DNA from 2 places in the Leisingera sp. XS_AS12 genome. Region 1 is predicted to be linked to the other one. Evidence: riboswitches for the same ligand, from Rfam matches in the RefSeq annotation. Region 1 holds a riboswitch; the other holds the start of a gene.
What was found. Region 1 has a riboswitch for thiamine pyrophosphate ahead of thiC (phosphomethylpyrimidine synthase ThiC). Riboswitches for the same ligand answer to the same signal wherever they lie in the genome.

Region 1 (15,848 bases):
GAATTTGTTCACGATCATCAATTGCGGCAGCGGATCAGATTGCAGCGCCGCCGAGACCTGCCCCACCGCGCGTTCCAGCGCCTCGGGGTTGAGGCGGCATCCGCGCGATCCGGCCCCCAGCGACTGCGAGATACGGATCGTTTCGCCATCCGGCAGCACCCGCACATCCATGTCGCACAGCTCGCTGTCGTGGCACTCCACGTTGGTCTGCACGATGCCGCCCAGACGGATGCCGCGGGCCTGCAGGCGGTCGGCCAGGGCGCTCAGCAAACGGTCGGTGGCGCCGCGTTCCTCGGTCATCACGTAGGCGAGTTGCATGGGTCGTGTTCTCCGGTGTCGTGCTGTCCCATAGGTGGGGATATGGCCGTCAGGGTCAAGCCCGGATGGCCGCGAAACATCGGCGGGCAACCACCTGAAGACAGGAAAGGGCACCGCTGGGGTGCCCTCTCTGTTGGTCGGCAAGGTCCGAACGCGTCAGAGCCCCAGCGCGCGGCGACGGTCCTCGGCAAAGCCCTGCACGATGCGGTCGGCAATCAGCGCGAGGATCGCCATCGCCGCCCCGGCAGAAATGCCCAAGCCCACATCCGCCTTGCCCAGCGCCAGGTAGATCGACTGGCCGAGGCCGGTGGTGCCGATCAGCGCCGCGATCACCAGCATCGCAAAGGCATAGAGGATCGTCTGGTTCAGCCCCAGCAGGATCGACGGTGCCGCATAGGGCGCGCGCACGTCGCGCAGCATCTGCCAGCGGGTCGCGCCGGAAGCGGTCGCGGCCTCGATCATCTCGGCCGGGGTCTCGGTCAGCCCGTGGCGGGTGTAGCGGATCATCGGCACGATGGCATAGGCGATGATCGCGAGGAAGGCCGAGAACTCGCCGATCTGGAACACCATCAGGACCGGGATCAGGAAGACGAACAGCGGGATCGTCTGCAGCATGTCACAGATGGGCCGCACGACGCGCCACACGGTGGGCGACAGGGCCGAGGCCAGCCCAATGCCGCCGCCCAGCAGCGTGCAGGCAAAGACCGCAGCGCCCGACAGGTACAGGGACAGCAGCGCGCGCTCCCACAGGCCGGAGACCAGGATGGTGGTGAGCAGCACAACGGTCAGCAGCGCCAGCCCGCGCCCCGCCGCGACCCAGGCCAGCGCGCCCGCGCCCGCCAGCACGAAGGGCCAGGGCAACTGCGAAATCCCGGTCTCGAGCATGCCCGCCGCGATCAAGATCATCAGCCCCAGCGCCAGGTGGCCGCGCCAGGCGCAAAGCAGGCCGAGGGCGGCGCCGGCGGCGAACAGCGCCGCGCTCATCGCGGGGGTCCAGGCAAAGCCCCAGGTAAAGGGCAGCACCGCCTGATCCAGCCCGATGCGCAGCGGCAGCAGGACATAGAACATCACGTTGTTCTTCAACGCCGTCAGCGCCGCGGCATTGGCGGTGGTAAAGGCTGACAGCCCGGCATCGACACGATCCGCCACCGGGTTGAACAGGGTGTAATCCTCGGCCGAGCCAAGGCTGCCCCAGAACAGCACACTGGCCAGCACGCCCAGCCCAAGGATGGCCCAGGCCACGCGCGGATCATGGCGGTGGCGGCGGTCCTCGGTCAATGTGCCGCTCATCCGGTCGATCAGGATGGCGAAGATCACGATCACCAGACCTGCCAGCAGGCTCTGGCCGAACTGTGCCTTGCGCATGGTCAGGAGCACCTCCCAGCCGATGTCGTCAAAGCCGCCGATCACGGCGGCGATGATCACCATCGACAGCGCCGCCATCAGGCATTGGTTGACGCCAACCATGATCTGGCGGCCGGCCGAGGGGATCTCGCATTGAAACAGCTGTTGCAGCCTTGTGCCGCCGGACATGACGGCGGCTTCCTTGATCTCGGGCTCGACGCGCTGCAGCCCCAACAGCACATTGCGCGCCATTGGCGGCGCCGCATAGATCGCCGAGGCAATCAGCCCCACCACCGGGCCAAAGCCGAACAGCACCAGCAGGGGCGTAAGGTACGCGAAGGTCGGCACCGTCTGCATCACGTCCAGCGTGGCCTGCACCGGGCCGCGGATGCGGGGGTATTCATTGGCGAGGATACCGATGCCGCCGCCGATCAGCAGCGCCAACGGCACCGAGACCGCCACCAGCGCCAGCGTGTTCATGCCCTCGGACCAGTAGCCCGAGGCCAGCACGAACCCCAGCCCGACAAGGGCCATCAGCGCCATGCGCAGCCCGCCCAGCATCCAGCCCAGCGCGGTGGCGGCGGCGATCAGCAGCGGCCAGGGGGTCTGGTTCAGGGCGGCACTGGCGGCCTCCATCGGGTAGAACAGCAGCGCCGAGAACGCCCGCGCGGCGGGTTTGATCAGCAGCAGGAACCATTCCACCCCTGCCCCGACCCAATCGGTCGCGGGCAGCACCCAGGCCTTGGGGAATTGCACCAGCCACGGCGCCACGCCCTCCAGCAGCAGGCACAGCGCGCCGACTATGGCGGCCAGCAGCGCGGCCTGCGCGCCCTTGGTCAGCTGGGTCATGGCTGCTCCACCTGCAGCGCGGCGGCGAGATCGGCGGGGTTCACCACGCCCACCAGCTGGCCGTCCGGTGCGCGCACCGGCACCGGCTCATACAGCTCCATGCAGCGGGCCAGAGCCGCGTCCAGCGTCATGTCCTGGCGCAGGCCGGGATCGTCGGGGCCATGCGCCAGCGCGTCACCGGTCTGCATCACCGAGGCCACGCGGGCGTGCTGCCCCTTGGCCACATCGCGGGAGAATTCACGCACGTAATCATCGGCCGGACGCAGCACGATATCGGCGGGGGTGCCGATCTGCACGATCTTGCCATCGCGCATGATGGCAATGCGATCGGCCAGCTTCAGGGCTTCGTTGATGTCATGGGTGATGAAGACGATGGTGGTCTTCAGTTTGGCCTGAATTTCCAGGAACTCGTCCTGCAGCTGCCGCCGGATCAGCGGGTCCAGCGCCGAGAAGGGTTCGTCCAGGAACCAGACCGAGCAATCCGCCACCAGCGAGCGGGCGATGCCGACGCGCTGGCGCTGGCCGCCGGACAGCTCGCGCGGGTAATGGCGTTCGCGGCCGCCGAGGCCGACGAGATCGATCACCTCCTGCGCCTTGGCCATGCGCTGGCTTTTCCTCATGCCCTGCACCCGCAGGGGATAGGCGACGTTTTCGGCCACGGTCATATGCGGGAACAGGCCGAAGTGCTGGAACACCATGCCCAGCTTCTTGCGGCGCAGTTCGATCAGCCGTTTGGGGCTGGCCTCGACGATGTTCTCGCCGTCGATGCGGATCTCGCCGCCGGTGGCGTGCAGCAGATGCGAAATGCAGCGGATCAGGGTGGATTTGCCGGAGCCGGACAGGCCCATGATCACGAACAGCTCCCCCTCCTGCACCTCAAAGGAGGCGTCCTGCACCGCGGGCACCAATCCGCGGGCGCGCAGATCATCCGCGGCGGCCTGCGGATTGTCAGTCTGCGACAGCACCTGCTTCAGGGCGCTGTCGGCGTTCTTGCCAAACACCTGCCAGACATTCCGGCAGGTGATGGCGGGCGTATCGGAGCCGCTCACAGGCATCGGCTCAGTTGGTGGCGGCGTCGACTACCGGGCGCCATTTGTCCTCGTTGGCGGCCATCCAATCGGCAACGACCTGTTCGACCTTGCCGCCGTCCACGTCAATCGCGCCCATCATCGGCTGCTGGTCTTCCACCGCCAGGGTGTAGTTCGCGAGGATTTCATAGGCGGCGGGCCAGGTTTCTTCCATGCCGGACCAGGCAGCCTTGAAGATGCGCGAAGGCGCAAAGTCGCAGTCGTTCACCGCGTTGGGGTTCGGCCCCCAGGCGGGATCGGAGAAACAGGCGTCCTCGCCCGGGGGCAGGTCGACGAATTTGACGTCATAGGCCGACATCGCCCAATGCGGCTGCCAGAAGGTGATCAGCAGCGGCGTCTTGCGCTCGGTCGCGGCGCGCAGCTCGACGATCAGCGCCGCCTCGGACCCTGCGGGCACGGCCTTGAACGGCAGCTCCAGGGCAGCCATGCGGTCGGCACCGGGCGTGCCCCAGTCGGCGGGGTAGTCCACCAGGCGGCCCTGCGGCAGGGTTTCGGCGGTGGCAAACTGCATCGCGCAGTCGCGCAGGGCTTCCCAGGCCGGCAGGCCGGGGCACAGCTCGGCCACATGCGCCGGGTAGGCGATGCCTTCGCGGGCGTTCAGCTCCAGATCGCCCAGTTCGACCACGGTGCCTTCCTCGACCTTCTTGGCGTATTCGTCGGAAACGTTGGAGGACCAGATTTCCAGCGTTGCGTGGATGTCGCCGTCGGCAATGGCCTGGAACTGGTTCAGCATGCCGGCCGAGACGTATTCCACCTCATAGCCCGCGGCCTTCAGCATCTCGCCCGCGATATGGGTGGTCACGTGCTGGCCGGTCCATTCGTTCAGCGCCAGCTTGATCGGCTTGGAGGTGTCGCCCAGCTCCGCGGCCGAGGCCAGACCAGCGGCCACGGTCATGGAGGCGGCGCCCAGCGCCAACGCATATCCCTTGAAGTTCATCCTGATACTCCCTGTCATGTGTGTGCGCCGCCGAAGGCCCGGCTGTGGCGCTGTTTTTGGAACCCGGTGGTTCGCGGCACGGGTCTGCGCGTGGAACGGGTCCACGCAAACCCCGCGTGCCGATGAGACCGAGTGTGGCGGGTGATACTGCAAGTATTTGAACCTATTACGGCGCTTTGTCGAGCAAATGCGGCACGAAAGGCAAAACTTCCTGAACGAGAGATCAGCTTTTTAACTTGTGAAACAAGTTTTTCCCGTCCCCGGAACAAGTGTGCCCCCGCCGATGGCAGGGGCACGATCGCGGCACCGCGCGGATCAGAACCGCGCCGGCGTGTCGGGTATCAGCTGCGGCCGGCGCCCAGCGCGGCTTCGACGATCGGCATCCATTTGGCCCGGTTCACCGCCAGCCAGCCGCGCGCCGCGCCCTGCACGGTTTCGCCGCGCACGTCGACAAGGGCAATCAGCGGCTGCTGGTCCCAGATGCTGAGCTGGAACTGTTTCAGGATCTCATGCGCGGCGGGCCAGCGCTGCTGCAGGCCCGGCCAGGCGGCCTTGACCACGCCGCCGCGGTAGAAATCGCAGTCGCCGGTGGCTTTGGGGTTCGGCCCCCAGGCGGGATCGCTGTGGCAGGCCGGTTCGGGTTTCGGCAGGCGGACGAACTGCAGCGCGTAGGAGGACATCGCCCAGTGCGGCGCCCAGAAGGTCGAGATCACCGGGCGGCGGTCCTTGTAGGCCTGCTGGAAGGTCTCGATCATCGCCGCCTCGCTGTCGGCGGCCACCACGTCGAACGGCAGCTCCAGCGCCCGGATCCGGTCGGCCCCGGGCGAGCCCCAGGAGGCCGGATAGGACAGGTAGATGCCCCGCTCGCCCTTGCCATCGGCCGAAAAGATGCCCGCACAGTCGCGCAGCGCTTCCCAATTGGGCAGGCCGGGGCACATCTGCGCCACGTAGGGCGGCACCACGACGCCGTTGCGCGCGTCGAGCCCCATGTCGCCGAGTTCCTCCAGCTGGCCGCTGTCACGCGCCGCCAGATAGGCTTCCGGGCTGCTCGTGGTCCAGATCTCGACCATTGCATGAAAGTCGCCGTCGGCGATTTCCTGGTAGATCGCGGATTGGTCTGCCTCGGCATATTCCACGGTATATCCGGCGTGTTCCAGCATGCCGCCGACGATGTAGGTCGACAGCTGCTGGCCGGTCCAGTTGTTCAGCGACAGGCGGATCGGCGTGCTCCGCTCCCCCATCTCCAGTGCGTTCCCCACCGTTGGCATGGCCAGCGCCAGCGCGGCCACCATTGCCCTGAGCTTCATTGGCGTCACTCCCGTACTGCCAGTCGTCTTGCAGCCACCCGCGAAGGGCAGCGCAGCACCGGAGATAGCAAGCCCGGATTGAGAAAGATTAACGCGCGGCGGGCCGTTGCCCGCAACCGGCCGGAAAAACGATTAAAACTCGTGCCAACCGCGCATTTCCCCGCCGAAACGTCGCAAAGCGTCAGCCTGTCTTGCGCGCCAGCAGCAGCACCGGATCATAGGTCAGCGGCAGCCGCCCCGCCCGCCCGAAGCGGGCGCGGTAGCGGTCCTCGAAGTCGCGCAGGCGGCGGCGGCTCCAGCCCTGCTGGGCGTGACCGTTGACGCCGGTCTGGCGCAGGTGCTTCAGCAGCGCCATGGCACCGTCGAAATGCAGCACCTGCGGGGTCTGCTCCAACGCGTGGATCTCCAGCCCGGCGGGCAGCATGGCGGGCCAGTCCGCCGCATCAAGATAGCTCGGGGCCGCGGCGGCAGAGCCGAGCGCCGCCAGCTCGTGGAACTGGTTGCGGCCAAAACCCGACAGAAGCAGCCAACCGCCCGGCGCAAGATGGTCCGCGAGCCGCGCCAGCAGCTCCGGCAGGTCGGCGATCCACTGCACCGTCGAGGCCGAGGCGACGAGGTCCAGCTGCGCAGGCAGCGACAGCGTCTCGATCGGCCCGGCCGCGAACCGCGCCTGCGCCCGCGTCGCCCGTGGCAGGACAGAGAGCGCGGCGGAGGCCTCGGGGACCAGATCGTTCAGCAGCAGTCGGCCAAAGTCGAAGCGCTGCGCCAGCTGCTGCGTCAGGTGGCCGGTGCCGCAACCGAACTCCACGGCGCTGCCGATTTGCCGCGGGCCCCCGGCCTCGGCCAGCAGCTGCGCCAGCCGGGCCGCGATCTGCGCCTGCACCGAGGCCGCGCGGTGATAGCTGCCCAGCCCGCGCCGGAAGCTTTGGCGGATGCGGGTCTGATCGGGGATGCGGGCGCCGATGTCCTTCATTGCAGCAGCGCCTCCCAGCTGGAGAACCAGTCGAAGGGCGCATGCGGGGCGTCGATGCTGCGCACCGGCTGGCCTTCCCAGGCGCGGGCCAGGTTGGCGGGCGGAAAGATCTTGTCGGCGGAGCTGATCCAGACGCGGTCGAACGCGACGTGGGGCGCGTCGCCGCGCGCCTCGACGGCCAGCAGTTCGGCCCGGCGGGCAGCCACGTCCAGGGGCTGGTCCGGCTGCGGAGCGCCGAAGACGCGGGTCAGGAACTGCTGGAAGCTGGCCGCGTCCAGCGTTTCCACCGTGCGGCGAAAGATGGCCGGCGGGATGCCGGTGTTGCGGCTGACCGGAGAGAGGCTGCCATTCACCGCCACCTTGCGGGCGAAGGGATCCGGGCGGGACTGCTGCCAATGGGCGTAAGACGCCACGCCAAAGGACCAGGCCACGAGTGTGACGCTGTCATAGGCCGACAGGTCCGGCAGTTCGGCCTCAAGCGCGGTGTAGTCGCTGGCAAAGAGGATATCCTGCGGGCCGCTCAGATGGGCGAAGACCTGTGGCCCGACGGCCCAGCCTCCGAAGACCACTATGGCTTCGGACGCCTGCCCGGCGGCACCGCCGGGCATCGCCCGTCCGCCTCCCGCGGCCGGGCCATGCTCTTGTGCCTGTTTCAGCCAGCGGAAATACACGGCCTATAGCTCCCGCGCCAGCCGCAGCATGCCTGCGGTGATCTCGCTGAGTTGGTCGGGCGTCGTGATGAAGGGCGGCATGGTATAGATGTTGTGACCGAAGGGGCGCAGGAAGACCCCCATCTCGTGCGCCCGCGCATGGGCCTCGTCCGCAGATACGCGGTGCTTCATCTCGATCACGCCGATGGCGCCCAGCACCCGCACGTCCGCGACATGGGGCAGGTCACGGGCCGGGGCGAGCTCGGCCTGCATCTGCTCGGCAATCGCCGCCACCCGCCCGCGCCAGTCCTGCCCGGTCAGGAGATCCAGCGATGCCTTGGCCGCAGCGCAGGCCAGCGGATTGCCCATATAGGTCGGCCCGTGCATGAACAGGCCCGGATTGCCGCCACCGATGCCTGTCGCCACGCGGTCGTTGGTCATGGTGCAGGCAAAGGAGATATGACCGCCGGTCAACCCCTTGCCAAGACAGATGATGTCGGGCTCGACGTTGCAGAAGCCGGTTGCAAACAGCTCCCCCGTGCGGCCAAAGCCGGTGGCGATCTCGTCGAAGATCAGCAGGATGCCCAGCTCATCGCAAAGCGCGCGGGCCTGGTTGAGGTATTCCGGGTGGTAGAAATACATCCCGCCGGTGCCCTGCACGACGGGCTCCAGGATGAAGGCGGCGATCCTGTCGGCATTGGCCTCCAGCACCGCGCGCAGTTCCCCCAAGCCGTTCTGCGCCGGATCGTCGGTCCAGTCCTGGTCCAGCCTGACCGGCGGGCGGGGGACGAAATGCTGCACGCTCAGCGCGCCCTGAAACAGGTGGTGCATGCCGGTGTCGGGGTCGCAGACGCTCATCGCCTTCCAGGTGTCGCCATGATAGCCGGAGCGGATGGTTGCGAACTCCTGTCGCTGCGGCTTGCCGATGGCGTGCTGGTACTGCACCGCCATTTTCATCGCCACCTCGACCGAGACCGAGCCCGAGTCGCAGTAGAAAATGCGGGTCAGGCTGTCCGACGTGATCTCCAGAAGTTTGCGGCCGAGGTCGATTGCCGGATCATGGGTCAGCCCGCCGAACATCACATGCGGCAGGGTGTCGAGCTGGTCGTGAATGGCCGATGTGATCGCCGGGTTCCTGTGGCCGTGCATCATGCACCACCAGGACGACATGGCGTCAATCAGCCGGGTGCCGTCCTCCAGCGTGATATGCACGCCCTCGGCCTCCTTCACCACGAAGGTGGGACCGGGTTTGGTGACGTTGGTATAGGGGTGCCACAGGTGCTGCTGGTCAAATTGCAGCTGGGTGAGGTCAGAAGCGCTCATGCCGGGTCCTCCTCCGCCGCCAGCGCCTCGCGGATCAGGTCGAGGTGGATGTTCTCGGCAAAGGCCTGCGCCAGCGCCGCGGAGCATTCATCGGTGCGCGCAGCACCGGGGCCGCCCGCGTCGCTGCCCAGCCCCGGCGCGCTGCGCAGGGCTTCGACAAAGGGCAGCCGCCCCAGATGCGCCGCCTTGCCGAACTGGCAGATGGTTTCCTCGACCTCCGGCTCCGGGTTGCCGATGAAGGCAACGCCCACCACCTCGCAGCCCGCATCGCGCAACGCCTTCAGCGACAAAAGCGTGTGGTTGATGGTGCCAAGCTGGGTGCGCGCACACAGGATCACCGGCGCGCCCCAGCGCGCGATCAGATCCAGATAGAGCTCACGCCGGTTCAGCGGCACCATGAGGCCGCCCGCGCCCTCGGCCACGAGCACACCATCGGTGTCCGGCAGCTGCAGCGTCCCGGTGTCGATTTCCGCCCCCTCGGCCTCTGCCGACAGATGCGGCGAGGCCGGGAGCTGCAGAAGATAACCCTCGGGCAGCGCCGGGCGGCCGGACAGGCGGGAGACGATCTGGCTGTCGGTCTCGTCCTCCAGCCCCGATTGCACCGGTTTCCAGTAGGTTGCCTCCAGCGCCTGCACCAGTCCGGCCGAGAAGATGGTCTTGCCGATGCCGGTGTCGGTGCCGGTCACGATCAGCGTGTTTCTGGGCGTCATGAGCGTGCCTCCAGTTCGCGGGCAAGGGTTTCTAACATCGAGGTGATGACCCCTGCCCCGGTATTCAAGGTGATCGACAGCCGCAGCCGCGCGGTGCCGCGGGGCACCGTGGGCGGGCGGATGCCGCGGATGTCATAGCCGTGACCCTGCATCGCCGCGGCCAGCGCCATGGTGCGCTTGTCGTCGCCGATCACCACCGGCAGGATCTGGCTGTCAAAACCGTCCAGCCCGCACAGGCGTTTGGCCTCATCTTGGGCGTGGGCGATCCCGGCCCAGGCCTGCTCCCGGCGGGTCGGGTTCTGGCGCAGTTCCTGCAGGGCGGCGCGCACGAGGGCGGCGTTCAGCGGTGACGGAGCCGTCGCATAGATGAAGCCGCGCGCCTTGTTGATGAGGGTCTCGATCAGCACCCGCTGGCCGCAGATCAGTGCGCCGGAGGCGCCCAGCGCCTTGCCGCAGGTGTGTAAGGACAGAACGTTGGGGCGGTGCGCGATCTCATGCGCCAGACCGCGGCCCATGTCGCCGAAGACGCCGGTGGAATGCGCCTCGTCGACCACCAGCACCGCACCGGTCGCATCCGCCAGTGCCATAAGCGCGTCCAGCGGGGCGAGATCGCCGTCCATGGAATAGACGGCCTCGACCGCGATCCAGACCTGCCCCGCGCCGCCCGACGCACGCCAGTCGCGCAGCACCCGCGCTGCATCGTCTGTGTCACCGTGGGCAAAGCTGCGGGTCTCGGCGCGGCCCAGCCGCATGCCGTCATGGGTGCTGGCGTGGATCAGCGCGTCATAAAGCACCAGATCGCCCTGCTGCGGCAGCGCGGAGAAGATCGCCTGGTTGGCGTTGAAACCGCCGCCCATGAACAGCGCCGCCTCGGTGCCGAAGAACGCGGCCGCCTCCGCCTCCAGCCGCTGATGCTCGGCGTCGTTGCCGCGCAAGAGGCGCGAACCACCCGCCCCCACCGGCACGCCGCGCGCCAGCGCGTCCGATGCGGCGGCGCGCAGCACCTCGCTGCTCGCCAGACCGAGGTAGTCGTTGGAGGCAAAATCATGCCCCTCCCGCGGCATCAACTGCCGGTAGCGCCCGCGGCTGCGCAGCGCTTCCAGCGATTTTTCATGCCGTGGAAAGGCGCCCGCCATCAGCGGCTGCCGTCGCAGCCCACGGCCATCGCGGTGATGCCCAGACGGTCGAACAGCTGCTGGTCCTTGTCTTCCTCGGGGTTGTCGGCGGTCAGCAGGGTGTCGCCAACAAAGATCGAGTTGGCGCCGGCAAAGAAGCACATCGCCTGCATCTCGTCCGACATGTCGGTGCGGCCTGCCGACAGGCGCACGTGGGACTTGGGCATCAGGATGCGGGCCAGCGCCACCGAGCGGACGAATTCGATCGGGTCCAGCTTTTCGACATTGGCCAGCGGCGTGTCGGCGATCGGGATCAGCATGTTGACCGGCACCGAATCAGGGTGCTGCTCCAGCGTGGCCAGCGCCAGCATCATGTCGATGCGGTCCATCTGCTGCTCGCCCATGCCGACGATGCCGCCCGAACACACCTTGATGCCCGCTTCGCGCACCTTGTTCAGGGTGTCGATCCGGTCCGCAAAAGTGCGGGTGGTGATGATTTCCTTGTAGTAGCGCTCGGAGGTGTCGATGTTGTGGTTGTAGTAATCCAGCCCGGCATCGCGCAGGCGGAACACCTGCTCCTCGTCCAGCATGCCCAGGGTCATGCAGGTTTCCATGCCCAGTTCCTTGACCCCTTTCACCATCGCCTCAAGGGCGGCCATGTCGCGGTCCTTGGGCGAGCGCCAGGCGGCGCCCATGCAGTAGCGGGTCGCGCCGCCTTCCTTGGCTTTCTTTGCCTCCGCGATCACCCGCTGTACCTCGATCAGCTTGGAGGCCGAGAGCTGTGCGCCGTTGCGGGCGGACTGCGAGCAATAGGCGCAATCCTCGGCGCAGCCGCCGGTCTTGATGCTCAGGAGCTTGGATTTCTGGACCTGGTTGGGGTCGAAATACTGCCGGTGGACGCTGTGCGCATGGAACAGCAGGTCCATGAAGGGCTTGTTGTAGATCTCTTCCGCTTCTTCGCGGGTCCAGTCGGTCCGGATGGGTGCAGCGTCCAGCATGCTGTCTCCTGTGCTCATGTCCCTGCCATGCGCGGATGGCGTTGCGAAATTTTATAGATAACTTTGCCACCCCCGATCAAGCACCAAAGCGGCGGCGCAGCAATTTGCCACGAGGTGGGCCGAAATATCCCACTAACGCACTATTATTGTTATATAAAAATAATCTACAAAAATTCATGTTGACGCCACGATCACTGCTCCCTAACCCTAAAGCCACGCAGGGGAGTCCCGCCAAGGGGACTGAGAGGTGGACAGGAACGGCATCAGCCGGGCCGGTGAAGCGACCCTTTGAACCTGACCCAGTTGATACTGGCGTAGGAAGCTAGGCACGCTTGGCCACCGGGGATCGTACAGCCCCGCATGCCGCGCGATGACTGAACAAGGGGGCCGGTACACCCTCTGTTTCCCAGCCAAACCTCATCTGGTGTCTTTTCCGAGTCTCGGCTTCGAGGAGCACCAAAATGAACGTCCCAAACCCCAAGATCACCACGGGCGCCCTGCCCGCTTCGCGCAAGATCTACGTGAACGGCGAGGTCCACAAGGACATCCGCGTGCCCATGCGCGAAATATCCGTCCATCCCACCGCAGGCGAGGATCCGCTGCCGGTCTATGACAGCTCCGGTCCCTATACCGACCCGAACGTGCTGACCGACATCCGCCAGGGCCTGCCGCAGCTGCGCCGCCAGTGGATCCTCGACCGCGGCGACGTCGAAGAATACCAGGGCCGCGACGTGAAGCCGGAGGACAACGGGTTCGTCGAAGGCGACCGGCTGGTGCCGGAGTTCCCCGTGAAACCCACCCCCCTGCGCGGCAAGAACGGTGCCGCACCGACCCAGCTGGCCTATGCCCGTGCGGGCATCATCACGCCGGAGATGGAGTTCGTCGCAATCCGCGAAAACCAGCTGCGCGAGCTGTCGCCCTGCCACGGCAAGCGCGACGGCAATGACTTCGGGGCCAACATCCCCGACTACGTGACCCCGGAATTCGTGCGCCAGGAAATCGCCGCCGGCCGCGCCATCATCCCCGCCAACATCAACCACCCGGAAATCGAACCGATGATCATCGGCCGCAACTTCCTGGTGAAGATCAATGCCAACATGGGCACCTCTGCCGTCACCTCCTCGATGGAAGAGGAGGTGGACAAGCTGGTCTGGGCGATCCGCTGGGGCGCCGACACGGTGATGGACCTGTCGACGGGCCGCAACATCCACAACACCCGCGAATGGATCATCCGCAACTCGCCGGTTCCGATCGGCACCGTGCCGATCTACCAGGCGCTGGAGAAGGTCAACGGCATCGCCGAGGACCTGACCTGGGAGGTGTTCCGCGACACGCTGATCGAGCAGGCCGAGCAAGGCGTCGACTATTTCACGATCCATGCGGGCGTGCGGCTGCACATGGTGCCGATGACGGTGAACCGGGTGACGGGGATCGTCTCGCGCGGCGGCTCGATCATGGCCAAGTGGTGCCTGCATCACCACAAGGAATCGTTCCTCTATGAGCATTTCGAGGAAATCTGCGACATCTGCCGCCAGTATGACGTCTCCTTCTCGTTGGGGGATGGCCTGCGCCCCGGCTCCATCGCGGACGCCAATGACGAGGCCCAGTTTGCCGAGCTGGAGACCCTGGGCGAGCTTACCAAGATCGCCTGGGCCAAGGACTGCCAGGTGATGATCGAAGGGCCGGGCCATGTCGCCATGCACAAGATCAAGGAGAACATGGACAAGCAGCTGGAGTGCTGCCACGAGGCGCCCTTCTACACGCTTGGCCCGCTGACCACCGACATCGCGCCGGGCTATGACCACATCACCTCTGGCATCGGGGCGGCGATGATCGGCTGGTTCGGCTGCGCGATGCTGTGTTACGTGACGCCCAAGGAGCACCTGGGCCTGCCGGACCGCGATGATGTGAAAACCGGCGTCATCACCTACAAGATCGCAGCCCATGCTGCCGATCTGGCCAAGGGCTTGCCGGGGGCGCAGCGCCGCGACGATGCGCTGTCCCGTGCCCGGTTCGAATTCCGCTGGGAGGATCAGTTCAACCTCTCGCTGGACCCGGACACTGCGCGCGAGTTCCACGACCAGACCCTGCCCAAGGAAGCCCACAAGGTGGCGCATTTCTGCTCCATGTGCGGGCCCAAGTTCTGCTCGATGCGGATCAGCCACGACATCCGCGCCGAAGCGCAGAAAGAGGGGATGGAGGCAATGGCCGCCAAGTTCCGCGAGGGCGGCGAGCTTTATGTGCCTGCAGCCGAGGCGGCGGCGGCCAAGACGGAACCGGCGGAATGATCACCATCGCAGGCGCGGGCCTTGCCGGCCTCGCCTGCGCCTATGAGCTGGCGCAGCGCGGCGCGGCGGTCACCCTGTATGAACGGGGGGACACCCCGGGCGGCAGCAGCGTCGCGCGCTATGCGGGCGGCATGCTGGCCCCCTGGTGTGAACGCGAAAGCGCCGAGGAGAAGGTCATCACCCTCGGCAGCCGCGCCGTCGACTGGTGGGAAAAGGTCACGACCGTCCACCGGCGCGGCACGCTGGTGGTGGCACCATCCCGCGACCGGGCAGAGCTGACCCGCTTTGCCCGCCGCACCAGCAACCACCGGGCCGTGGCCGGGGCCGCGATTGCGGAGCTGGAGCCGGCCCTTGCCGGGCGGTTTGCCCAAGGGCTGCTGTTCGAGCAGGAGGCGCATCTGGACCCGCGGCGCGCCCTGCGCGACCTTGTGGACAAGGTGCAGGCCTTGGGGGTGGAGATCCGCTGTGGAGGTCCGGCCCCGGCCCGCGTCGCGCTGGACTGCACCGGCATGGCAGCGCCGCTGCCCGGCCTGCGTCCGGTGCGCGGCGAGATGGCGATCCTGCATTGCCCGCAGGTGGAGATCCGCCGCACCCTGCGGCTGCTGCACCCGCGAATGCCGCTGTACCTGGTGCCGCGCGACGAGGGGCTGTTCATGATCGGGGCCACCATGATCGAGAGCAGCTCTGACCGCCCCGTCACCCTGCGCTCGCTCGCGGAGCTGCTGAACGCCGCCTACACGCTGCATCCCGGCCTCGGCGAAGCCAGCGTGGTCGAGACCGGCGCGGGGCTGCGCCCGGCCTTTGCCGACAACCTGCCGCGGCTGACCGAACAGGACGGCACGCTGTACCTCAATGGCCTCTATCGCCACGGGTTCCTGCTGGCCCCTGCCATGGCGCAGCAGGCCGCGGACCGATTGTTACCGGAGACATCTGATGAAGATCATCGTGAATGCCAAACCGCATGAAGTCGCGGCAACCGACCTGCAGTCCGTGCTGGACGAGCTGGGCTTTGCCGCCTCGGCCGTCGCGACCGCGGTGAACGGAAGCTTTGTCGCCCGCTCCAAGCGCGCGGAGGTGACGCTGGCCGACGGCGACCGGCTGGAAGTGCTCGCCCCGATGCAGGGAGGCTGAGGCCATGAGACTATATGGAACCGACGTCGCCTCGCGGCTGCTGCTGGGCACCGCGCAATATCCCTCTCCGGCCGTGCTGGCAGAGGCGGTGAAATCCAGCGGCACCGGCATCATCACAGTGTCGCTGCGCCGCGAAACCGCCGAAGGCTCCGGCGCGGGCTTCTGGGACGGGTTGCGCGACACTGGCTGCCGCATCCTGCCCAACACCGCCGGCTGCCACACGGTGCAGGAGGCGGTGACCACCGCCCACATGGCGCGGGAGCTGTTCGACACGGACTGGATCAAACTGGAGGTGATCGGCCATGCCGACACCCTGCAGCCGGATGTCTTCGGGCTGGTCGAAGCCGCGCGCATCCTCAGCGCCGATGGCTTCAAGGTCTTTCCCTACACCACCGAGGATCTGGTGGTGGGCGAACGGCTGCTGGAGGCAGGCTGCGAGCTTTTGATGCCCTGGGGCGCGCCGATCGGCTCGGGTCAGGGCTTGCGCAACCCGGACGGCCTGCGGGCGATGCGGGCGCATTTCGCAGGCGTGCCGCTGATCGTCGACGCCGGCATCGGGCGCCCGTCGGATGCGACGCAGGCGATGGAACTGGGCATGGATGCGGTGCTGTTGAACACCGCCGTGGCCAAGGCCGGCGATCCTGCCGCGATGGCCCGGGCCATGGCGCTGGCTGTTGACGCGGGCCGTGCCGGATACCTTGCCGACCCGATGGAGCGGCGCGACATGGCGGTGCCCTCGACGCCGGTTCTGGGACTGGCCGAACTCAATATGACGGAGACCGCATGATGGAGCGTTTCTACCTGATCGTCGGCCATG
Region 2 (15,848 bases), on a different contig from region 1:
GACGGCCCGTCAGGATCTTGTGGGGATAGCACTGGTGGGAGACATCCCAAATCACCTTGTCCCGCGGGGTGTCAAAGACCGCATGCAATGCCGTGGTCAACTCCACCACACCAAGCCCCGCACCCAGATGGCCGCCGGTGACAGAGACCGCAGAGATGGTTTCCTGCCGCAGTTCCTGCGCCACCTGGGTCAGCTGAGTGTCGGTCAGCCCCTTCAGGTCGGCCGGACGGCTGATCTGGTCAAGAAGCGGAGTATGGGGCCGTTCGGACATGGTGCCTCCTTGGGCTGCGGGCCGCCCCGCGGGGAGCGTTGCGTGCTGGGTTAGCTGTCGCGCGAGATAACGAAGCGCGCGGCTTCCTTCAAGGTTTCCGCCTCGGCGCCATAGGGGGCCAGGGCGGCGCAGGCCTCCTCGCACAATGCCTTGGCACGCGATTTTGCCGCATCCAGCCCAAGCAGCGACACGAAGGTCGCCTTGCCGGCCTCTGCATCCTTGCGCACGGCCTTGCCAACCTTATCCGCGTCGCCCTCCACATCCAGGATGTCATCCGCGATCTGAAAGGCAAGCCCCAGCGCCGTCGCATATTGGCGCAAGCGCGCGGGATCTTCGCCCGCTAGCACGGCGCCGACGGTGGCCGACCATTCGATCAGGCAGCCGGTTTTACGGCTTTGCAGCAAGGTGATCTGGTCCAGCGTCAGCGGCGCCTCGGCGGTCTCGGCGGCGATATCCAGCATCTGCCCCGACACCATGCCATCCTTGCCCGAAGCCAGCGCCAGTCCTCGGATCAGCGGCAACGCCTGCGGCCCCAGAGCCGGGTCGGCCAGCAGTTCAAAGGCAAAGCACTGCAGGCTGTCGCCTGCCAGCACGGCCATGGCCTCGTTCCATTTGCGGTGCACCGTTGGCTGGCCGCGGCGCAGGTTGTCGTCATCCATGCAAGGCAGATCGTCGTGCACCAGAGAATAGGCGTGGATACATTCGATCGCCAAGGCCGCCTGTAACGCGGCGGCCTGCGGCACGCCGTGCAGCCGGGCGCTTTCCAACACAAGGAAGCCGCGCAGCATCTTGCCGCCCGTGATCGCGTAACGCATCGCGGAGTGCAGCTCGTCGCCACCGGCCAGCTGCGCCTCCATATGGGCGGTGATCGCGGCCTGGGCCTGTTTCAGCGCCTGCGCAAAGGGGCGCGCCTGGCTGTCTGCGGCGGCGTTCATGGCTCAGTCGGCGTCCAGCGGCTGGGTGCCCTTGGGGGTGCCGTTGGCATCCAGGGTGATGGCGGCGACCTTTTCCTCGGCGCGCTTCAGCTCGTCCTCGCAGCGTTTCTTCAGCTCGGCGCCGCGCTCGTACAGCGCGATCGACGCATCCAGCGCCACGTCGCCGCGCTCCAGCTGGTCCACCACGCCCTCCAGCTCACGCATTGCCTGTTCAAAGCTCATCTGGTCCACAGGGGTCTCTGTCATGCCGGTGCCCTTATCAATTCTTCAACATGTGCGCGCGCTGCCGCGGCAAGCGCGTTCAGATCATATCCGCCTTCCAAAGTCGAGACGATACGGCCGCCACACAGCTCTGCCGCCAGTGCGCACAGCTGTGCCGTCAACCAGGCGAAATCAGCGGTGCTCCAGTTCAGATTGGCGAGCGGGTCGTCCTGATGGGCGTCGAAACCGGCGGAGATGATGATCAGCTCCGGCCGGAAGGCACGCAGGCGGGGAAACGCCTGCCCCTCATAGGCCGCCTGCATCTCTGCCCGGCCCGACTCCGGTGGCAGCGGCAGGTTCAGGATCTGGCCATGGGCGCCGTCTTCATCGGCGTGGCCGCTGCCCGGCCACAGCGGCATCTGCTGGCTGGTGATCACCAGCGCGCGCGGCTCGTCCCACAACAGATCCTGGGTGCCGTTGCCGTGGTGCACGTCAAAATCGACCACCGCGACGCGGCTGAGGCCGTGATGGTCCAGCGCGTGTTTTGCCGCCAGCGCCGCATTGCCGAACAGGCAAAAGCCCATGGCAGTGTCGGCCTCGGCATGATGGCCCGGCGGGCGCACCGCGGCAAAAGCGTTCTGTACTTCGCCGCCCAGCACCATGTCGACGCCACGCACCACGGCACCTGCCGCGCGAAATGCCGCGTCCAGCGAACCCGGCGACAGGAAGGTGTCGCCATCGATCTGCGCCCAGCCTTCCGCCGGAGAGGCCCGCCGCAGTTCCGCCAAGTAGGCCGCCGGATGAATGCGCAGTATGTCGTCTTCAGCCGCCATCGGGGCGGTGACACGCTTCAGCTCCAAAGGCTCCAGCGCATGCAGCACATGCTCCAGCCGGGCCACCCGTTCGGGATGGCCCTCCGGGGTGACGTGGTTCAGGCAATCGGCGTGGGTGATCAGGGCAGTGGTCGGGGCGGCGGTCATCAACTGGGTTCTCCTGCGGTCAGGTCTGGGGCGAGCCTAGGAGGCGGCAGGCGACAGCTGCAAGCGGTTTTGCCGGGCACGGCCCCGGACCGGACAGGATTTGCCGAAGAAGCGAGAAGCGGCGCGGGTCAGTCCGGCGCGAGCATGTAGCCGGCACCGCGCACCGTTTGCAGATATTGCGGCTGTTTCGGGTTCGGCTCGATCTTGCGGCGCAGGCGGGTAATCTGCACATCCACCGCGCGTTCCTGTGCCTGGCCGCGGTCGCGGCCCAGATCCTCGACCAGCTTGGAGCGGCTGACGGGCTCGCCGGGCTGCGCCGAGAAGATCCGCATCAGTTGGCTTTCGGTGGCAGTCAGGCGGATCAGCTCCTCACCCTGCCACATTTCGCCGCGCTCGATATCATAGCGGATGGTCCCGAGATGGAGCACCTTGGGCGCACTATCCTGTGCCGTGGTGTCCGGAATGCGCCTCAGGATCGCATTGACCCGCAAAAGCAGCTCCTTGGGTTCGAAGGGCTTGGGCAGGTAATCATCCGCCCCCGCCTCCAGCCCGGCGATCCGGTCCTCCGTCTCGCCCTTGGCGGTCAGCAGCAGCACCGGCGTCGTCATCTTTTCGCGCAAGTCACGGGTCAGCGAAATGCCGTCCTCGCCCGGCATCATGACATCCATGATGATAAGGTCGAACTCAAGCCCTGCCAGCACCCGGCGTGCATGCGCCCCATCGCGCGCCGCAGTTACCAGAAAACCTGCCCGCATCAGGAATTTCTTCAGCAAACCACGGATGCGTTCATCATCGTCGACGATCAGCAGGTGGGCATCGCTCATGGTGTGGCCTTTCAGTCCCGAAGCTTGGCATAGGCGCGGCGCATGTCCGCATCCATCATCGCCTCCAGCACCTTCTTGAAGCCCTGCACCGCCTCCGGCCCGGCCTCCTTGTAAGCGGCACGCATCCGGGCGCGCTGCGCATCCGAAAGCTTGGCCTCCAGCGCCTCGCCTTCCTCGGTGAGGTAGAGGTGCCGCTCACGCTTGTCCAATTCCCCGACCTTGCTGATCACCAACCCGTCACCGATCAACGTGCGCAGCACCCGGTTGAGCGACTGTTTGGTCACCCCAAGGATGCTGAGAAGGTTGTTCACCGTGGTTCCCGGCGAGCGGCTGATGAAATGGATGGCCCGGTGGTGCGCCCGACCGTAGGCCAGCTCGGCCAGGATCCGGTCCGGATCCGCAGTGAAGCCCCGATAGGCAAAGAACATCGCCTCGATGCCCTGGCGCAGCTGCTCGTCGGTCAGAAACAACAGGCTGGATCCGCCGTGTCCCTGCCCTGATCGCCCTTCCGGCATATGTCTTCCCTCGTCTGAACTTCCCGGCAGTTTATGTCAGCCTTGTTGACATTCCAAGGGTGAAGATGTATCGAATCTCAGCTTTGGCGCAAGATTGTGACCGCAACGGCCCTAAATTGCGCAACTATCGAAAATACTGCAAGGTGTAGGAGGCTGCGGCATGGCTGGCTATGACGACCGGGATGGTCTGATCTGGATGGATGGAGAATTGGTCAAATGGCGGGATGCCAAGGTGCATATCCTGACCCATGCGATGCACTATGCCTCTTCCGTGTTCGAGGGTGAGCGCGCCTACAACGGCAAGATCTTCAAGAGCCGCGAGCACTCCGAACGGCTGATCGCCAGTGCCGAGGCGCTGGACATTCCGATGCCCTACACCGTCGACCAGATCGAGGCCGCCAAGGAAGAGACCCTGAAAGCCTCCGGCCTGCAGGACGCCTATGTGCGGGCGCTGGTCTGGCGCGGCTCGGGCGAGGACATGGGCGTGGCCTCGGCAAGGAACCCCGTGCGCATGGCCATCGCGGTCTGGGGCTGGGGTGCCTATTATGGCGACGCCAAGATGAAAGGCGCCAAGCTGGACATCGCGGAGTGGAAACGCCCGAGCCCGGAGACCATCCCGGTGCATGCCAAGGCGGCCGGTCTCTACATGATCTGCACCATTTCCAAGCACAAGGCCGAAGCCAAGGGGTGCTCGGATGCGCTGTTCATGGACTACCGCGGCTACGTGGCCGAGGCGACCGGTGCGAATGTATTCTTCGTCAAGGACGGCGAAGTCCACACGCCGCTGGCTGATTGCTTCCTCAACGGGATCACGCGCCAGACCGTGATCCAGATGCTGAAGGACAAGGGCATCACCGTGCATGAGCGCCACATCATGCCCGAGGAGATGGAAGGTTTCGAGCAGTGCTGGCTGACCGGCACCGCCGCCGAAGTCACCCCGGTGGGCGAGATCGGCCCCTACAAGTTCGAAGTCGGTGCGCTGACCCGCGAGATCGCCGCAGACTACGAAAAGCTGGTACGCGCCTGAGCCGCCGCCAGTCTCTGGAATTACCGAACCCCCGCCACTGCGCGGGGGTTTTTCGTTGCCCGAACCTCCGAATGCTGCAACCCTGCCCTTTGCCCCGAACAGTGGCGCAGGGAGAACATGGTGGAACACGACACGGCATATGTCAGCTATCTGGAACTGGGCTTGCGGCTGTTGTGTGCGGCGGTTGCCGGAGCCATCATGGGGTTGGACCGGGAGCTGCGCGAGCGTCGCGTCGGGATGCGGACCTACATGATCGTGGCGCTCGGCTCGGCCGGTTTCACGCTTATCACCATGGAATTGTCCCTCGAGGCGCTGCAATTCGAGATGGGGTCGGACCCGACCCGCATCATGCAGGGGCTGGTGGGGGCAATCGGTTTTCTGGGGGCCGGAGCAATCATCCAGGGCAAGCAGAGCGTCGGGGGCATGGCAACCGCGGCCAGCCTGTGGGTGGCGGGTGCCGTCGGTATGGCCTCCGGGCTTGGCTACTACGTCCATGCGCTGATGCTTTCGGTGATCGCTGCAGGAATTCTGGCGCTCAGCCACGTGATGGACAAACGGGGCAGCGCCGACCGGCCGGATCTGGACGGCGAGTGATGGTCCGACACGTGCTCCGTCGCAAAAGATTTGCGATAGTTTCATCGGACTGAAGAGCAGCAGTTACAGTTCGCCCCCAAGACGCGCTCACCTATCCCTTTCCTTTTCGACAGGTGAGCTTCATGTCTTCAATTCGTTTTCCGCGTCCGACCCGCCGCGCCTTTCTGGCGGGCGGTACCGCCTTCGCCACCTCTCTGGCGCTGCCCGCAATTTCCCGCGCCGCCGCCCGGCCGCAGTTCACGCATGGGGTGCAGTCCGGCGATGTCGACGCCACTTCCGGCATGATCTGGACCCGCACCGACCGTCCGGCGAAAGTGATGATGGAGGTCTCCACCACCGAAAGCTTCGCCAACGCCCGCCAGCTGGCACCGATGAGCGCGCTGCCCAACCACGACATGGCCGTAAAGCGCCTGGTCGAGGGTCTGCCCTCGGACCAGGACATCTTCTACCGCTTCGTGGCGGCGGACCTGAATGACATCAACGCCGTGTCCGAACCCGTCGTGGGCCGGTTCCGCACCGCCCCCTCGGCGCGTCGTGACGTGCGCTTTGCCTGGTCGGGCGACACGGCCGGTCAGGGCTGGGGCATCGATGATGACGGCATGGCCACCTATGCCACCATGGCGCAGCACCGCCCCGATTTCTTCATCCACTCCGGTGACACCATCTATGCCGACGGGCCGATGCAGGACGAGGTCGAAAAGGACGGCCAGCTGATCTGGAAAAACACCACGCTGATCGATGAAAAGCGCAAGGTGGCCGAAACCCTGGACGAGTTCCGCGGCCAGTGGAAATACAACCTGCTGGACGAGCACGTGCGCGCGATGAACGCGGTCTGCCCGACCTTCATGCAGTGGGACGACCACGAGGTGGTGAACAACTGGTCCTCCTCGCGCAGCCTGATGGAGGATGATCGCTATTCCGAGAAATCCATCCATGTTCTGCAGGCCCGCGCCACCCGCGCCTTCCACGAGATGACGCCGCTGCGCATCACCCCGTCCGAGCCGGGTCGCGTCTACCGCAAGATTTCTTACGGTCCGATGCTGGATGTGTTCTTCCTCGACCTGCGTAGCTATCGCGGGCCCAATACCGAGAACCTGCAGGCCGAGCTGACGGACGAGAGCCGTATTCTGGGCGCCGAGCAGATGGCCTGGCTCAAACGTGAGCTGGCCAATTCCGATGCCACTTGGAAAGTGATTGCCTCCGACATGCCGATCGGCCTGGTGGTCGGCGGCGGCCAGGAGGCAATCGGCAATGGCGACAACGGCAGCGCCAAGGGGCGCGAGCTGGAGATCGGCGAACTCCTGCGCTTCATCAAGACCGCCAAGATCCACAACACCGTCTGGTTCACCGCCGACGTGCATTACACCGCCGCGCACTACTACAACCCCGACAAGGCCGCCTTCCAAGAGTTCGAACCGTTCTGGGAATTTGTCTCCGGGCCGCTGCATGCGGGCACCTTTGGTCCCAATGACCTCGACATGACCTTCGGGCCGGAGGTCAAGTACATCAAGGCACCGACCGAGGATCAGAGCCAGAACCTGCCGCCCTCGATGGGGCTGCAGTTCTTTGGCCTGGTGGACATCGACGGAGCCACCCAGCAGATGAAGGTGCGGCTGATGGACCGCGCCGACAAGGAGCTGTGGAGCGTCACGCTGGATCCGGTCGGCGCGTCGATCTGATCCCGGGCTGTGCCAGCAGCCAGTCAATCACCGCTTTGGTCCGGCCATCCGTGCCGGGCCAAAGCACATGGAACCCCAGATCGTCCTGCGGCGGTGCCTGCCACAGGATCCTCAGCGGCTGCGCGCCCAGAAAGATCCGCGGCACCAGCGCGATGCCCTGGCCGTTCAGCGCTGCATCCATCGCCAGCGCGGTCTGATTGAACTGAAGCAACCGCCCGGTGGTGGCCAGCCCCGCCTGCCGCAGCAGCCGGTCCCAGTGCCGGTGCCCGTCCTGTATCAGCGTCATTCGCGCCAGATCCGCAAGGTCCGGCGAATCTCCCAGTGTCAGAGCCGCATCTGCCGCCGCCACTGCGACCAGCTCCACCGGTGCCAGCAGCGCGGACTGCAAGCCGGCCTCCCGCGGTCTGGCCCCCTGGCGGATGGCGATATCGATGCCGTCACGCTTGAAATCTGTCAGGCTTTCCTCCGCCACCACCCGCAGGTCAAGATCCGGATGGGCAGCCTCGAACTCCGTCAACCTGGGTACCAGCCACTTGGCCGCAAACGAAGGCGGCACCGACAGGGTGACCCGCTGCACCGTCGGCGCCAACTTGTCGGTCGCATCGCGGATCAGCGCCAGCGCCTGGCGCACCGGCGCGTGATAGCTGCGCCCCGTATCGGTCAGCGTCAGTCCACGGGCGTGACGGTGGAACAGCTTGTGCCCCAGATCAGCCTCCAGCCGCCGCACCTGCTGCGCCACCGCGCCCTGGGTCAGGTGCAGCTCTTCGGCCGCGCGACCGAAATTCAGGTGGCGGGCAGCGGCATCAAACATCCGCAAAGCATTCAGGTTGGGCAGGCGCATCGGGGTTCAGCCAGTAGATTTTCTACAGCCTTGCGCGATGAGACATGATTGGTCAAGCGCCGCCACAGCCGCCATGTTCCAGGCAGCAGAAGGAGTAACACCATGACCAAGATAGCCCTGTTCACCGCCGCCGGCAGCGGCATGGGCGCCGACGCGGCCCGCCACCTGCGCGCCCAAGGCTACGAGGTGGCGATCCTGTCCTCCTCCGGCAAGGGCGAAGCCCTGGCCGAAGAGCTGGGCGGCATCGGCCATACAGGCTCTAACCTTGTGCAAAATGACCTGCAGGCGCTCGTGGACAAGGCGATGGGCCGCTGGGGGCGGATCGACGTGCTGGTCAATTCGGCCGGCCATGGCCCCAAGGGCGATGTGCTGGAAATCAGCGATGATGACTGGCATCTGGGGATGGAATACTACTTGATGAACGTGATCCGCCCGACCCGTCTGGTGGCCCCGATCATGGCGGCGCAAGGCAAGGGTTCGATCATCAACATCTCGACCTTTGCGGCGTTTGAACCCGATCCGCTGTTTCCGACCTCGGGCGTGTTCCGGGCCGGGCTGGCCAGTTTCACCAAACTCTTCGCGGACAAATATGCCGCAAAGGGCGTGCGGATGAACAACGTGCTGCCCGGTTTCATCGACAGCCTGCCCGAGACCGAGGGCCGCAAGGCGCGGATCCCGATGGGCCGCTACGGCACCGCCCGCGAAGTCTCGGCGCTGATTGCGCATCTTGCCTCGGACGAGGCTGCCTATACCACTGGGCAGAACATTCGCATCGACGGCGGGCTGACCCGGTCGGTCTAGGCAAATGCAACGAGTATGCCTTGTTAGAGCCTGTTATCCGCCCTTGGGATCGATCATCGGCTTGGCCTTGCCCCGCTGCAGGCCAAGCCGGTGCTCGCGCCAGATCACCAACGCATTGCCCGCCACGACCAAGGCGGCCCCTGCCAGCATCACGAGCGTCGGCCACTCGTTGAACCAGACATAACCGATGATGATGGCAAAGATCATCGAAGCGTAGTCATAAGGTGCCAGCATCGAGGCCGGGGCAAACCGGTAGGAGGAGGTGACCAGGATCTGCGCCACCCCGCCGACCAGCCCGGCCGAGACCAGCAACGCCAGCACGCGGGGCTCTGGCACTACCCAGCCGAACGGCGCGGTCAGCAGCGCCAGCACCGAGGCCGTGAGCGAGAAATAGAACACGATCGCAGCGGTATGTTCCGACTGCACCATGCGGCGGATGTGGATCTGCACGAAGCCGCGCGCCACCGTCGCTGCGACGACCAGCAGAACCCCCAGCATGGCGCCATCCTCCAGATCGCCGCCGAGTCGTGGCCAGATCATGATCAGAACCCCCAGCAGCCCGATGGCAACCGCGGTGATCCGCACCATGCGGATGGTCTCGCCCAGAAACAGCGCTGCCAGGATCAGGGTGAAGATCGGCGTGGCATAGCCGATTGCGGTGACCTCGGGCAGCGGCAGCAACGCCAGCCCCATGAAGGTCATCGCCATCGCCGATGTCCCGACCAGCCCGCGCCAGACATGGTACATCGGCCGCTTGGTGATCAGCCCGTGCCGCAGTTCGCCCCGCGCAGCCAGCCAGACCACGATCACCGGGATCGCGAAGAACGAGCGGAAGAACACCGCCTCGCCTGCAGGCACATGCGCGGAGGTGGCCTTGATGATCCCGGACAGGGCGGTGAACAGCGCGATGGCCAGTACCTTCAACAGGACTGCCAGCACAGGTCGATGCGATGTTAACGGTTTTGCCATGGCGCGACCCTGCGCCCAAGCGCCGCAAAGATCAATGGGCTGATTGCGCCCTGGCGGCCAATCATGTGGTCTGCGCCCCCGCCGCAGGCGTCGGCGCAGACCGTGGGTGTCAGTGCTGATGCGCGGCCTGCACCGCCTCGCTGCGCCATTCCTTCAGCGCCTGCATCAGTATCTGGAAGGCGGAGCTGAGGAACAGGCCGCCCATGATGCCGGCCACGATCAGGTCGGGCCAGCCGCTGGCCGTGCCCCAGACCCCCAGTGCCGCGATCATCACCGCCACGTTGCCGATGGCGTCATTGCGCGAACACAGCCAGACCGAGCGCACATTGGCATCCCCGTCCTTGTAGCGTGCCAGCAGCATGACCGAGATCAGGTTGGCCGCCAGCGCCATGAACCCGATCCCGCCCATCACATGCGCCTGCGGCACGCCGATGTAGAACACCTGATAGATGGTCGAGCCGAACACCCACAGCCCCATCAGCAGCAAGCTGACGCCCTTGCCCAGAGCCGCAAGCGCGCGGGTGCGCAGGGAGGCGCCGATCACCGCCAGTGAAATGCCATAGGTCAGCGCATCGCCCAGAAAATCCAGCGCGTCCGCCTTCAGCGCCTGGCTGTCGGCCAGCTGGCCTGCCCCCATCTCCACCGCGAACATGCCCGCGTTGATGGCGATTACCGCCCATAGCCTGCGTTTGTAGTCCGCCGAGACCCCGTCGAATTTTGCTTCGTGATTGCAGCAGCCTGCCATTTCTCTTGTCCTCGTTCTTGATTCGAGGTCAACCTAAGTGCTCTAGTCACTAGAGCTTCAAGAGGGGCTTCGCATGTTTTCCATCGGCCAGCTGTCCAAGGCGACGGGCGTGAAGGTGCCCACCATCCGTTATTACGAGGAGATCGGCCTGCTGCCGCAGCCGGGCCGCAACGCCGGCAACCAGCGCCGTTATGGGCAGGACGGGATGGATGCGCTGGGGTTCATCAAACATGCCCGCGACCTCGGCTTTTCACTGGAGGACATCAAGGCGCTGATGGGGCTGGATGGCCAGCTGGGCGAGGATTGTGCCGAAGCCGACCGCATCGCCCGCAGCCAGTTGGCCAATGTTCGTGACCGCATCCGCAAATTGGAACAGCTGGCGACCGAGTTGGAGCGGATCAGCCACCTGTGCGATGGCGGCAACGGTGGCTGCTGCAAGGTGCTTACGGCGCTTGGCGATCACAGCCAATGCACCACGGAGCACGGCTAAACAGCTCGGAGCTGCTGGAAAGCTCCCTTGTTAGAGCCTGAAAGTCAGCCGATGCGGCCCTGGTTCTCACCGATCTGGCCGCGGTGCAGCAGCAAGTGGTCCAGGATCACACAGGCCATCATCGCCTCCGCCACCGGCACCGCGCGGATGCCGACGCAGGGGTCATGGCGGCCCTTGGTGATGACCTCGGTGGCGGTGCCATCCTTGCGGATCGACTGGCGCGGAGTGAGGATCGAGGAGGTCGGCTTGACCGCGAAACGCACCACCACGTCCTGCCCGGTGGAAATACCGCCAAGAATGCCGCCGGCATGGTTCGAGGAATAGACCGGCGCGCCGTCATTGCCCATGAAGATCTCGTCGGCGTTCTCCGATCCCTTTAGCCGGGCGGCGTTCATGCCCTCGCCGATCTCGACGCCCTTCACCGCGTTGATCGACATCATCGCCGCGGCCAGATCAGTGTCCAGCTTGCCGTAAATCGGCGCGCCAATGCCTGCGGGCACGCCGCGCGCGACAACCTCCACGACCGCGCCGACCGAGTCATGCGCCTTGCGCAGGCCCTGCAGATAGTCTTCCCAGTCCTGCACGGCCCCGACATCCGGGATCCAGAAATCGTTCTGGTCGATCGCATCCCAGTCGAACCGGCTGCGGTCGATTTCCATCTCGCCCATCCGGGTCATGTAGCCCTTGATCTCCAGACCAGGCACCAGTGTCTTGATTGCTTCACGTGCAACACCGCCCGCCGCAACCCGCGCCGCGGTTTCGCGCGCCGAGGACCGGCCGCCGCCGCGGTAGTCGCGGTTGCCGTATTTCTGGAAATAGGTGATGTCGGCGTGGCCCGGACGGAAGGTCTGCGCGATCTCGCCATAGTCCTTTGAGCGCTGGTCGGTGTTCTCGATCATCAGCTGGATCGGCGTGCCGGTGGATTTGCCCTCGAACACGCCGGACAGGATCTTCACCGCGTCGGGTTCATTGCGCTGGGTGGTGTTCTTGTTCTGCCCCGGACGGCGCTTGTCCAGCCACTGCTGCAGCATTTCCGGCTCCAACGGGACGTTCGGCGGGCACCCGTCGACGGTAGCGCCAAGCGCGGGCCCGTGGCTTTCGCCCCAGGTGGTAACGCGGAAGAGGTGTCCAAAGCTGTTCATCGACATCGGGAAGGGTCTCCTTTGGGCCGTGCTTAGCGGGCGGGGGGCGCTCTCTCAAGGGGTTTCCTGCTGCGGCACAGGCGACCGGCACCGACCCCGGCGGCTCCGCCGGGATTTGGCGGCGCAAGACAGGCGGCGGAGTTTGCCTTGTCATTGCGGCGTACGGGGAATACTCTGCGCGCCACCTCGGGGTGCGCGCAGGCGCTGAGATGACACCCGTTGAACCTGAACCGGATCACACCGGCGGAGGGAAGGTACTGGACAGCCTCCACCCTTGCCCAAAGCCGCAAAGGAGGATGGCATGAAACATCTTGCATTTGCAGCGGGACTGCTGGGCGCCTCGGCAGCCTTTGCCGACACGCCCGAACTCACCGTTTATACCTATGACAGCTTCGTCTCCGAATGGGGCCCCGGCCCGGCCGTCGAGAAGGCGTTCGAGGAAGTCTGCGGCTGCGACCTGAAACTGGTCGGCGCAGGCGATGGCGCGGCACTGCTTGCGCGCATCAAGCTGGAGGGCGCACGATCCGAGGCCGACGTGGTTCTGGGCTTGGACACCAACCTGACCGCCGCTGCCAAGGCGACCGGCCTGTTCGCCGAGCATTCGGTCAGCGCCGACTACAGCCTGCCGGTTGCGTGGAACGACGCGACCTTTGTGCCCTACGACTGGGGCTACTTCGCCTTTGTCCACAACGCCGATGCTGCGGCGCCCGCCGATTTCAAGGCGCTGGCCGCGAGCGACAAGAAGATCGTGATCCAGGATCCGCGCTCCTCGACCCCTGGTCTGGGACTGCTGATGTGGGTCAAGGCAGCCTACGGCGATGAAGCCCCCGCGATCTGGGAAGGGCTGGCCGACAACGTGGTGACGGTGACCAAGGGCTGGTCCGAAGCCTACGGCATGTTCCTGGAGGGCGAAGCCGACATGGTGCTGTCCTACACCACCTCTCCGGCCTATCACCTGATTGCCGAGGAAGACGGCACCAAGGCGGCTGCCGCCTTTGACGAGGGCCATTACATGCAGGTCGAAGTGGCCGGCAAGCTGGCTGGCTCCGACCAGCCGGAGCTGGCCGACCAGTTCCTCGACTTCATGGTCTCTGATGCCTTCCAGTCGATCATCCCGACCACCAACTGGATGTACCCTGCCGTGACCCCGGCGGAGGGTCTTCCCAAAGGGTTTGAGACCCTGGCACAGCCGGCCAAGTCGCTGCTGCTGTCCGAAGACGAGGCCGCCGCCGTGCGGGGTACGGCGCTGGACGAATGGCTGAACGCGCTCAGCCAATAAGGGCAACGGCCGGGATCGGCGCGGCGCTTCTGGTAGCGGCGCTGATCCTGGGCACCCTCGCGGCGGTGGCCCTCAGGGCCGAAACCGGCAGCGGCCTTGCGACCAGCGACTGGTCCGCGCTGCGCTTTACCCTGACACAGGCCAGCCTGTCGGCGCTGCTGAGCGTCGGCCTCGCCATCCCCGTTGCCCGCGCGCTGGCGCGGCGACGCTTTGCCGGGCGGCGGCTGCTGATCGCGCTTCTGGGCGCGCCGTTCATCCTGCCGGTGATCGTGGCGATCCTTGGTCTGCTGGCGGTGTTCGGCCGCGCCGGCTGGCTGAGTGTGCTGCTGGGTCTGTTCGGGCTGGAGCCGGTGCAGATCTACGGGCTGCACGGGGTGGTGCTGGCACATGTCTTTTTCAACCTGCCGCTGGCCACCCGGCTGATCCTGCAGGGTTGGCAGGAAATCCCGGCCGAGCGCTTCCGCCTCGCCGCCCAGCTGGATGCCGGGCCGCTGGCGATGTGGCGGCTGCTGGAGGCGCCGATGCTGCGCCGCGTCGCCCCGGGCGCGCTGGCGGTGGTCTTTGCCATCTGCCTTTCCAGCTTTGCGGTGGCGCTGACGCTGGGCGGCGGACCGCGGGCCACCACGATTGAGCTCGCGATTTATCAGGCCTTCCGCTTTGATTTCGACCTTGGCCGCGCCGCACTTCTGTCGGGCCTGCAACTCGTGCTGACCGGCGCCGCTGCGCTGGTGGCGCTGCGGGTCTCGACGGGCGAGGGTTTCGGCGCCGGGCTGGACCGCGCGGTGCAGCGCTGGGACGGCAAAAGCACCCTCGCGCGCGGGCTGGATGCGGGCTGGATCCTGCTGGCCGCTGCCTTTCTGCTGCTGCCGCTGGCCGCGATCGTGCTGGCCGGGCTGCCGGGGCTCACCACGCTGAAAGGCTCTGTCTGGCAGGCGGCGGGCAATTCGGTTCTGGTGGCCGCGCTCAGCACCGCGTTGCTGCTGGTGCTGGCGCTGCCGATGGCCGCGGCGGCCGCGGCCGGGCGCGGAAGGCTGGCGGAACTCTCGGGAATTCTGGGGCTTGCGGCCTCGCCGCTGGTGATCGGTACCGGGCTGTTCATCGTGATCTACCCGTTCGCCAGCCCGTTTGATCTGGCCCTCCCGGTCACGGCCCTCGTCAATGCGGTGATGGCGCTGCCCTTTGCGATGCGCATCCTGGCGCCGCGCGCGCAGGAAGTGCTGGGACGCTACGGCCGCCTGTCACTGTCGCTGGACATGCGCGGCTGGCATTTCGTGCGCCACGTCTACCTGCCCCGGATGCGGGCGCAGACCGGATTTGCCGCGGGGCTTGCGGCGGCGCTGTCGATGGGCGATCTCGGCGTGGTGGCGCTGTTCGCCGACCCGGAATTTGCCACTCTGCCGCTGCAGATCTACCGGCTGATGGGGGCCTACCGGATGGAGGCAGCGGCGGCGGCCGCGCTCTTGCTGCTGGCGCTGTCGATGGGCGCCTTCTGGATACTGGACCGCGGAGGCCGCTGGCATGCTGAAACTTGAAAATTGCCGGATCCTGAACGGCGGCTACGCGGTGGAGGCGAATCTGGAGATCCAAGCAGGCAGCTGCACCGCGGTGATCGGCCCGTCGGGCGCGGGCAAGTCCACGCTGGTGGAGGCGATCGCAGGCTTTCTGCCGCTGACCCGCGGCGAGATCCGCTGGCAGGGCGCGGATATGGCCGGCCAGCCGCCGGGCAAGCGGCCTGTGGCGATGCTGTTTCAGGACGGCAACCTTTTTCCGCATCTGAGCGCAGCCCAGAACGTCGGCCTGGGGCTGCGCGCCAGCCTGCGGCTGTCGGATGCAGACTGGCAGAAGGTGGAGGCCGCGCTGACGCGGGTCGGCCTTTCTGGAATGGGCGCGCGCAAGCCCGCGGCCCTGTCCGGCGGCCAGCAAAGCCGGGTCGCATTAGCAAGGGTACTGGTGCAGGGCCGCGATATCCTGCTGCTGGATGAACCCTTTGCCGCACTTGGCCCCGCCCTGAAGGCCGAGATGCTGGATCTTGTGGCAGAGCTGGCGCGCGAAAGCGGAGCCACCGTGCTGATGGTCAGCCATGAGCCTGCAGATGCCCGCCGCATCGCGGATCAGGTGGTGCTGGTGGCGGAGGGCCGCGCCCACCCGCCGCAGCGGACGGCAGAGTTGCTGGACAACCCGCCGCCGGCCCTCAAGGCCTATCTGGGCTAGGCGGCCAGCGCCGCCTTGCGGGTTTCGGTGATCATCAGCGCGGCGCGCGCGGCTTCGCGGCCCTTTTCCACGAAATGGTCACGGTAGATCGCCATGTGGTGGTCGGTCTCCTGGAAATGATGCGGCGTCAGCGACACCGACAGCACCGGCACGCCGGTGTCCATGCCGGCCCGCATCAGCCCGTCTACCACGGCCTGCGCTACGAAGTCATGCCGGTAGATGCCGCCGTCGACCACCAGCGCGGCACAGGCAACCGCAGCGTATTTGCCGGTCTTGGCCAGCTCCTGCGCCAACAGCGGCATCTCGAACGCGCCGGGCACATCAAAGACGTCGATCTGCTCGGC

Region 2: another riboswitch for thiamine pyrophosphate. It lies ahead of thiB (thiamine ABC transporter substrate binding subunit); the one in region 1 lies ahead of thiC (phosphomethylpyrimidine synthase ThiC).

Annotation. Positions count from the first base shown of each region.
Region 1 covers NZ_JBGFGM010000105.1:10,090-25,937, reverse strand. The annotation lists gene AB9K35_RS13865 (DUF2478 domain-containing protein) at 1-318, opposite strand, end outside; gene AB9K35_RS13860 (ABC transporter permease) at 475-2,511, opposite strand; gene AB9K35_RS13855 (glycine betaine/L-proline ABC transporter ATP-binding protein) at 2,508-3,560, opposite strand; gene AB9K35_RS13850 (ABC transporter substrate-binding protein) at 3,571-4,536, opposite strand; gene AB9K35_RS13845 (ABC transporter substrate-binding protein) at 4,878-5,843, opposite strand; gene AB9K35_RS13840 (methyltransferase) at 6,025-6,816, opposite strand; gene AB9K35_RS13835 (pimeloyl-ACP methyl esterase BioG family protein) at 6,813-7,487, opposite strand; gene bioA (adenosylmethionine--8-amino-7-oxononanoate transaminase) at 7,491-8,789, opposite strand; gene bioD (dethiobiotin synthase) at 8,786-9,499, opposite strand; gene AB9K35_RS13820 (8-amino-7-oxononanoate synthase) at 9,496-10,635, opposite strand; gene bioB (biotin synthase BioB) at 10,635-11,612, opposite strand; TPP riboswitch at 11,822-11,950, shown strand; gene thiC (phosphomethylpyrimidine synthase ThiC) at 12,074-13,900, shown strand; gene AB9K35_RS13805 (FAD-dependent oxidoreductase) at 13,897-14,865, shown strand; gene thiS (sulfur carrier protein ThiS) at 14,834-15,031, shown strand; gene AB9K35_RS13795 (thiazole synthase) at 15,036-15,818, shown strand; gene AB9K35_RS13790 (thiamine phosphate synthase) at 15,818-15,848, shown strand, end outside.
Region 2 covers NZ_JBGFGM010000128.1:352,927-368,774, reverse strand. The annotation lists gene dxs (1-deoxy-D-xylulose-5-phosphate synthase) at 1-271, opposite strand, end outside; gene AB9K35_RS23805 (polyprenyl synthetase family protein) at 322-1,206, opposite strand; gene AB9K35_RS23800 (exodeoxyribonuclease VII small subunit) at 1,210-1,452, opposite strand; gene AB9K35_RS23795 (histone deacetylase family protein) at 1,449-2,387, opposite strand; gene AB9K35_RS23790 (response regulator) at 2,516-3,211, opposite strand; gene AB9K35_RS23785 (MarR family winged helix-turn-helix transcriptional regulator) at 3,223-3,726, opposite strand; gene AB9K35_RS23780 (branched-chain amino acid aminotransferase) at 3,887-4,753, shown strand; gene AB9K35_RS23775 (MgtC/SapB family protein) at 4,874-5,347, shown strand; gene AB9K35_RS23770 (alkaline phosphatase D family protein) at 5,470-7,026, shown strand; gene AB9K35_RS23765 (LysR substrate-binding domain-containing protein) at 6,995-7,867, opposite strand; gene AB9K35_RS23760 (SDR family oxidoreductase) at 7,970-8,668, shown strand; gene AB9K35_RS23755 (DMT family transporter) at 8,702-9,637, opposite strand; gene AB9K35_RS23750 (cation transporter) at 9,747-10,382, opposite strand; gene AB9K35_RS23745 (helix-turn-helix domain-containing protein) at 10,456-10,872, shown strand; gene aroC (chorismate synthase) at 10,917-12,020, opposite strand; TPP riboswitch at 12,192-12,283, shown strand; gene thiB (thiamine ABC transporter substrate binding subunit) at 12,316-13,293, shown strand; gene AB9K35_RS23730 (thiamine/thiamine pyrophosphate ABC transporter permease ThiP) at 13,269-14,825, shown strand; gene AB9K35_RS23725 (ATP-binding cassette domain-containing protein) at 14,812-15,504, shown strand; gene AB9K35_RS23720 (6,7-dimethyl-8-ribityllumazine synthase) at 15,501-15,848, opposite strand, start outside.